DNA from 3 places in the Alteribacillus sp. HJP-4 genome. Region 3 is predicted to be linked to each of the others. Evidence: riboswitches for the same ligand, from Rfam matches in the RefSeq annotation. Region 3 holds a riboswitch; each other region holds the start of a gene.
The links. A riboswitch is a leader RNA that binds a small molecule or an ion and turns the genes downstream of it on or off. The one in region 3 is predicted to bind thiamine pyrophosphate.

Region 1: another riboswitch for thiamine pyrophosphate. It lies ahead of ACE4RR_RS00345 (LuxE/PaaK family acyltransferase); the one in region 3 lies ahead of ACE4RR_RS08230 (thiamine phosphate synthase).
Region 2: another riboswitch for thiamine pyrophosphate. It lies ahead of thiC (phosphomethylpyrimidine synthase ThiC); the one in region 3 lies ahead of ACE4RR_RS08230 (thiamine phosphate synthase).

Annotation. Positions count from the first base shown of each region.
Region 1 covers NZ_JBHIKY010000001.1:81,925-84,192, reverse strand. The annotation lists gene ACE4RR_RS00350 (DUF2512 family protein) at 43-411, shown strand; TPP riboswitch at 646-754, shown strand; gene ACE4RR_RS00345 (LuxE/PaaK family acyltransferase) at 847-1,953, shown strand; gene ACE4RR_RS00340 (acyl-CoA reductase) at 1,950-2,268, shown strand, end outside.
Region 2 covers NZ_JBHIKY010000030.1:19,054-21,321, reverse strand. The annotation lists gene thiC (phosphomethylpyrimidine synthase ThiC) at 1-1,097, opposite strand, end outside; TPP riboswitch at 1,239-1,353, opposite strand; gene ACE4RR_RS19030 (BH0509 family protein) at 1,830-1,973, shown strand.
Region 3 covers NZ_JBHIKY010000007.1:47,838-50,105, reverse strand. The annotation lists gene ACE4RR_RS08235 (YbfB/YjiJ family MFS transporter) at 1-526, opposite strand, end outside; TPP riboswitch at 633-732, shown strand; TPP riboswitch at 862-963, shown strand; gene ACE4RR_RS08230 (thiamine phosphate synthase) at 952-1,623, shown strand; gene thiO (glycine oxidase ThiO) at 1,620-2,268, shown strand, end outside.

The DNA.
Region 1 (2,268 bases), on a different contig from region 3:
ATGCCTGGAGGTGGTAATTTTTGGACAAGGAGGTGGAATAAAATGATACACATTAAAACGCTGGGTATGAAAACAGCGTTGATTAGTTTTGTGTTATTACTCGTATTAACTGGGTTCGGTAACCAATGGGTCAACACCATGCTGCTTGCCCTATTAATGGTGCTGATTTCTTATGTTGCAGCAGGAGATATATTTATTTTAAAGCTAACTAACAATATTGTTGCCATAGCCGCTGATTTAGTACTCACGTTATTAATGGTTTTGGTTGTTTCCATCCCCATTCTCGATACGGCTGTTCCTTTTCCAATTGCCCTGGTTGCTGCAATTCTTATCACGGCAGGAGAGTGGTTCTTTCATAAATATATGAAACGTAACGTGCATCCGGAGCTGGATCAAGCGATGCCATCTTAAACAATAACACGTCAAATCTCGAAATGAGGTTTATATATAAACAATTTAAGGTACGCTGCGAATGAACAGGAACGGGAGCATCTTTCCCATGTTTTGGTTAAGCTAGCTGATAAAACAAATAAATAAATTCTTTGACAAAGAGACGGGAAAAAAACAAAACCAAGCTCAATGCATGGTTTTTTGAATTGACAATGCTTCTCATCGTGTTAAGATAAAATGAAATGTTCATAATAGATTTTCCACTAGGGGAGCCGGGGGACCGGCTGAGACAAAAGGAAGAACTTTTAAACCCTTAGAACCTGATCTGCGTAACTGCAGCGGAGGGAAGTGGATTCGTTACAGAAATGATAAATATATCTGAAGCGGCCACTTTCTTTTAAGAGAGTGGTCTTTTTCAATTGGGGAACGACGAAATAAAGAGGGGGCATCCGGCGGATGAATTCAGCCTATCAGGAAATGAAGAAAATGATAAAAGCATTAATCCTTGAAGAGTCGGTTTCGTCTGATGAATTTTTTGAGAGAGCGAAACAGCTTTTTGCTTATCAATATCACCATAATCAGCCATACCGGAAATTCTGCCGCAGGCGCAGGGTGCGCCCGGCAGCGGTTCAGCGCGTCACCGATATTCCTCCCATACCGATTCAGGCGTTTAAGGAAGCGCCGTTATTATGTTCAGCTGATGAGGAGATCGAGAGGACATTTATGACGAGCGGGACGACTAATCCAAACAAACGTGGAAAAAATGGTCAGCGCGACCTTGAAATTTATGATCTCTCCACGAAGGTACATTTTAAAAAATCAATGCTGCCGGATGTCAGTAAAATGAAAATGATCCTCCTCTTTCCCGAGGAAAATGAATTGCCGAATTCATCTCTCGCTCATTATCTTCATGTGATTAAAGAAACGTTTGGAGCAGAAGACAGTGAATATGTTGTCTCAGCGGACGGCTTTGATAAAGAAAGACTGTCCATGCTCTTAAAAAAATCGGAAGAAAAGGATGAGCCTGTATTTATCCTGGGAGCTACCTTTTCAATTATTGCCTACTTAGATGAATGCGTGGAAAATGGCATCTCCTACCGTCTTCCGGCTGGAAGCCGGATTATGGACACGGGGGGGTCTAAAGGATATTCAAGAGAAATAGAGCCTCTTGAGTTGAAAAAACGATTAAGCAGACTGTTTTCCATTCCTGAGCATGCCTGCGGCAACATGTACGGGATGACAGAGCTCAGTTCACAAATTTATGACCAGACTCTGCGGCTGGGGGGGAGAAAGGGTCTCAAAAGACCTCCGCATTGGCTGAAAACGATCATCGTGGACCCGGAAACTCTTCAAGAAAAACGAGAAGGTGAAGCAGGAATTATCGTTCATTATGATTTGGCTAATATTAACTCGGTTGCGGCAATCATGACCGAAGATATTGGTAAAAAAGAGGGAGACGGTTTTCATTTACTTGGCCGGGCAGCCGGTACGGAAGCCAAAGGCTGTTCCCTTGCATTAGAAGAATTTTTGTCATCCCGCCTGGGCGAAGATGGTTCTTTATGACATCTCTTTATACAGGAGCCTTCCTCACGGGACTATCGGAAAAGAATGTGACCTTTACTCGTCTTACCTATGAAAATCATGGACGGAATGTCCAAATCGATGTACCACAATTAGAAAAATCACAGCTGCAGACAATCATTTCCTCAATAAAACACCAACAAAGAGAGTATCTCAACGGGCGCACCACCTCTGAGATGGTTGAAATTATAGATGAAGTTGTCCAGAAGTGGCTTAACCCCACTTACGAGCTCCGTCAATTTGCAGAAGAAACCCTTCCTGTGATCACTGGCTATGATGAGGAAATGATTCGATTAT
Region 2 (2,268 bases), on a different contig from region 3:
GCTTCGTCATTCGCGTCTGCGATAGATCCTGGGCGGAGGCCGTCTCCAAGAGAAAACGCGATATCATATGTTTTCATTATTTCGCAGATTTCATCGAAATGCGTATATAAGAAGCTTTCCTGGTGGTGGTATAAGCACCACTGCGCCATAATGGAACCTCCCCTGGAGACTATTCCTGTCAGTCGGCCCGCGGTAAGCGGTACATAGCGCAAAAGCACCCCGGCATGAATAGTAAAGTAGTCTACACCCTGTTCAGCCTGTTCTATTAGAGTATCCCTATAGATTTCCCATGTTAATTCCTCAGCGGTACCATTAACCTTTTCCAGTGCCTGGTAAATAGGAACAGTGCCGACTGGCACAGGGGAGTTGCGGATAATCCATTCTCTTGTGGTGTGTATATTTTTACCGGTGGAAAGATCCATAATATTATCTGCTCCCCAGCGGATGGCCCAGGTCATTTTTTCAACTTCTTCTTCGATGGAGGATGTGACAGCAGAGTTGCCAATATTTGCATTGATCTTTACATGAAAATTTCGTCCGATAATCATCGGTTCTATTTCGGGATGATTAATATTGGAAGGAATTATCGCTCTTCCTTCTGCTACTTCCTTAAGGACGAATTCCGGTGACATGTCTTCTCTTATAGCTATAAATTCCATCTCCGGTGTAATAATGCCTTGTTTCGCATAGTGCAGCTGAGTTACATTTTTACCACTTACTGCCCGGCGGGGAGTTCTTTTTAATCCAGGAAATACAGGTGGCCGGCTGTGGGAGTTCAATCCATTATCTTCAGGACGTATTAATCTTCCCTCATATTCTTCTGAATCCCGGCGTTCATTTATCCACTCGGCACGAATCGATTTCAGCCCTTTTTCGAAGCTGATAAGCTCTTCTTCATCTGTATATGGACCGCTTGTATCGTACAGGTGGATCGGAGGGTTTTTTTCCTCGCCAAAGGTTCCGGCCGTGTCGCTTAATTCAATTTTTCGCATTGGCACGCGCAGGTCAGGACGGGATCCGCTGACATACACTTTTTTACTCCCTGGAAGATTAGATAAATGGTGCACGTTCTCGTGGGAAATGGATGAATTGGACATAAAAAAATCTCTCCTTTTAAAAATAGTAAAGGACGAGATCTTGGCGCATAGACGAAAGGGCACAGCAGGCAATAAAAAATAAAATAAGCCGGCCCATTCATTTTGGACCGGCTGTCATTTAGAAGCTGCTAAAGAACCTTGCTTTCACGATTCTAACTTCCCTACGCTGGTATGAACCAGATCAGGTCCGAAGGGTCAGAAAAATTCATGGCATTTTCTTCTCAGCCCGGCTCATCGGACTCCCCTAGTTGATTCATTATTCAATTACACCAAGTATAGGAGATATTATAAAAAATGAAAACCCCAAAACTGAATAAATTTCACCTCTGAATGAATTTCATAAGTCAATTTCACAACGAAAAATGCGGGTATTAAAATCTACTTTCTCTTTATCATTCGACTTTCGCTTCAGGCGAACGCTTTCCGTGGGCTTGGCCTCAGCCTCCTCAGCAGCAAAAAGCTGCCTGCGGGGTCTTCACCTCAAGCTAGTCCCACGACGCCCAGGACGTGCTAGTGTCGATGTTGGCCACAGGACGTGGCCGGTATTAATCGACCAGGAGTCGTCGCCTTACGCTACAATCGAATGTTCGTGTTTTATATTCTGAATTGCTCTTATGAAATTGATTCCTCTGATAAAAAATTCTGAAAAATGTGTTGACGGAATGAAATTATCTGTTATATAATACATTTAAATTAATATTCTGTAGTAACACAGAAAGGGGAGCATACAAAATGAAAAGAAGAGAGCGTCAGAACATGATTACATTTTTAACGAAGGTCAGGGGTATGGAAGATCAACAGTTTACTATGATGACGGATGAAGATGTAGAGCATTTATATGATCAAACGTATTTTCAGCACGAAACAACGGAATAACACACCTTTAAAAGCTCGGGTATCCGGTTAGAAACCGGTACCGGGCTTTTTTTTCGAATTGCTGCCATGATTATGCTGAAGACTTTTGGCTTCTGCTCCATGACAGCAGATTTTCGATCCTCTCATAGATCTGCTGTTCGTCAACCTCTTTTTAGTAAAACCCATACTTTTTTGAATTTGTTCTCATATTTTCTTCCTTTCGACCTCAAAAGAAATGATATAATTGTAGACGTACTTATTATGGTGGAGGCTCGTATGAATAATTTTTCTAATAAAAAGCTGTTTGCTTTTATTA
Region 3 (2,268 bases):
GCCAGACTCCGTTCCATTCTGCTATCTGCATAACAATTGGTACAAGAAGACCAGTGCTTATAATGCCGAGCCCGACTCCCCCAAACAAATATCCAGACAAGGGAAGTCTGCCTCTGCTGGCCAGGGTGTCTAAAATGAGACTTGAAACGAGCACAAATACAATCCCACTCGACAATCCGGACCCAAACCTTAAGGCATGCCAGCCCCACTCTAAATTCGTAAGTCCCATTCCGAGCGTCGTGGCTGCATTCATACTAAAGAATATGTAAACATTGAATGCTCTTCCTCGTTTCCAGCTCAGTTTTCCAGCAAGCAGAGCACCGACCAGATAGCCGAGGTAATTACTTGACGCCAGATACCCTGCGGACTCATTATTTAAAGATGTATGCTCCACCATTACCGGGAGTATTGGTGTGTATGCAAACCGTCCTATTCCCATGACGACTGCAAGCACGATCACACCAGAAAGTAATATAAAAAAAATAGATGCTTGCTTGGGCGTTTTTAATCCTGCAGACTGACTCATGGATGTCACTTCCTTATAAACTTGTTCTATCTAGCATTCTAGCAATAGAGGACGAATCTTGGAAGCGATTGACATAGAACAAATTTTCCTATAAAATTTTAGATAATATAACCACTGGGGGCGTCTTTTGACTGAGACAGAGAATTCTGGTCCCTTTGAACCTGATCTAGTTGATACTAGCGGAGGGAATGTTGGTACGGTCCTTTTTAGGAGAGTTTGTGAAGTCCCGTCCCCGTTTTCCTGAGGGATGGTTTTTTTGTTTTCTTAAGTTTTGAATGTACTATGGCTATGCTTTTCTTCTGTACAGATGTTCTCGAGTTGTAAAAATAATATTAATTATTCACTAGGGGTGCCTTAACCGGCTGAGATCAACGGAAGTTGAAACTCTTTGAACCTGAACTGGAAAAACCAGCGGAGGAAAGTGATTGCAGCATGCACTCAGCAGCCGCCGCCTCTTTCCTCACAGCAGGGAAGGGGCTTTTTTTCGCTGCGGAAAAGGGGGATTAAGAAAAGTGCAGCTTCATGCTATTTCTTCAGGAAATCAGAGTATAGAAAAATGGCACGAGGTGACATTGCAGACTCACCATTATGTCGATTTTGTACACATCAGAGAAAAAAAGTGGTCCAGAAAAGATATAGAAGCTGGAATTCGGCTGCTGCTTCAAAGTAATGTCCCGAAAATGAAAATAATAGTGAACAATCAGCCAGAGCTGGTTGAAAAATATAATCTTGGCGGTATTCATTATCCTGAACACTCCCCTATCCGGAAGCTGACTGGAAAAGTTCTGCACGGTGCTTCTGTGCATAGCGTTACTTCTGCTGTGGAGAAAGAAAAACAAGGTGCAGATTATCTGTTTTTCGGACATGTGTTTGCTTCTTCAAGCAAACAAGGGGTCGCAGCCAGAGGATTAATGAAGCTTCAAGAAGTGACAGCAGCTGTCAATATTCCAGTAATTGCGATTGGTGGAATGACAAAAGACAACCTCAGAAAAACAGCTCTTCATGGAGCAAAAGGAGCGGCGGTGCTCTCAGGAATTTATTATGCAGAAAACCCTGGTGCAGAAGCTGCCGCTTTGCGAAAGGAAGGTCAAAATTGATTCAATCCTATGACGTAATTATCATTGGTGGAGGAGTAAACGGCTGCTCGATTGCATACCAGCTGGCTAAACGGAACTATAGAGTGAAACTGCTGGAGAAGGGAAGGATTGCCGAAGAAGCTTCCAGCGCTGCAGCGGGTATGCTCGGAGCTCAATCGGAGTTAAAGAATAAGGGCGCATTTTTTGATTTTGCCAGGACGAGCAGAAATATGTTTTCTGAACTTGTACCGGAAGTGGAGAAGGCTTCTGGATTAACAGTTTCCTACCTTAAGAATGGGATGCTGAAGGTTGCGGTGACAGCGGAAGAAGCCCTTCAGCTTCAACAGATAAGGGTTATACAGGAAGCTGAAGGAGAGCATGTGGAATGGTTGAATGCAGAGGAAGTCCTCCATCGGGAGCCTGAAATCAAGGGAAGAATTCAGGGAGCTCTTTATATTCCTCAGGATGGACAGGTAAAGGCTCCTGACTGGACAAAAGCTCTGGCACGGGCGGCAGCGAATATCGGGGCTGACCTGCAGGAGTATATTAGCGCTGACAGATTAATAGAAGATAATGGCAGAACCACTGGCGTAGAGACCTGTTACGGGCCTGTTTACGCTCCGCATGTGGTGGTCGCAGCAGGCGCGTGGTCCGAAAGTCTGCTGA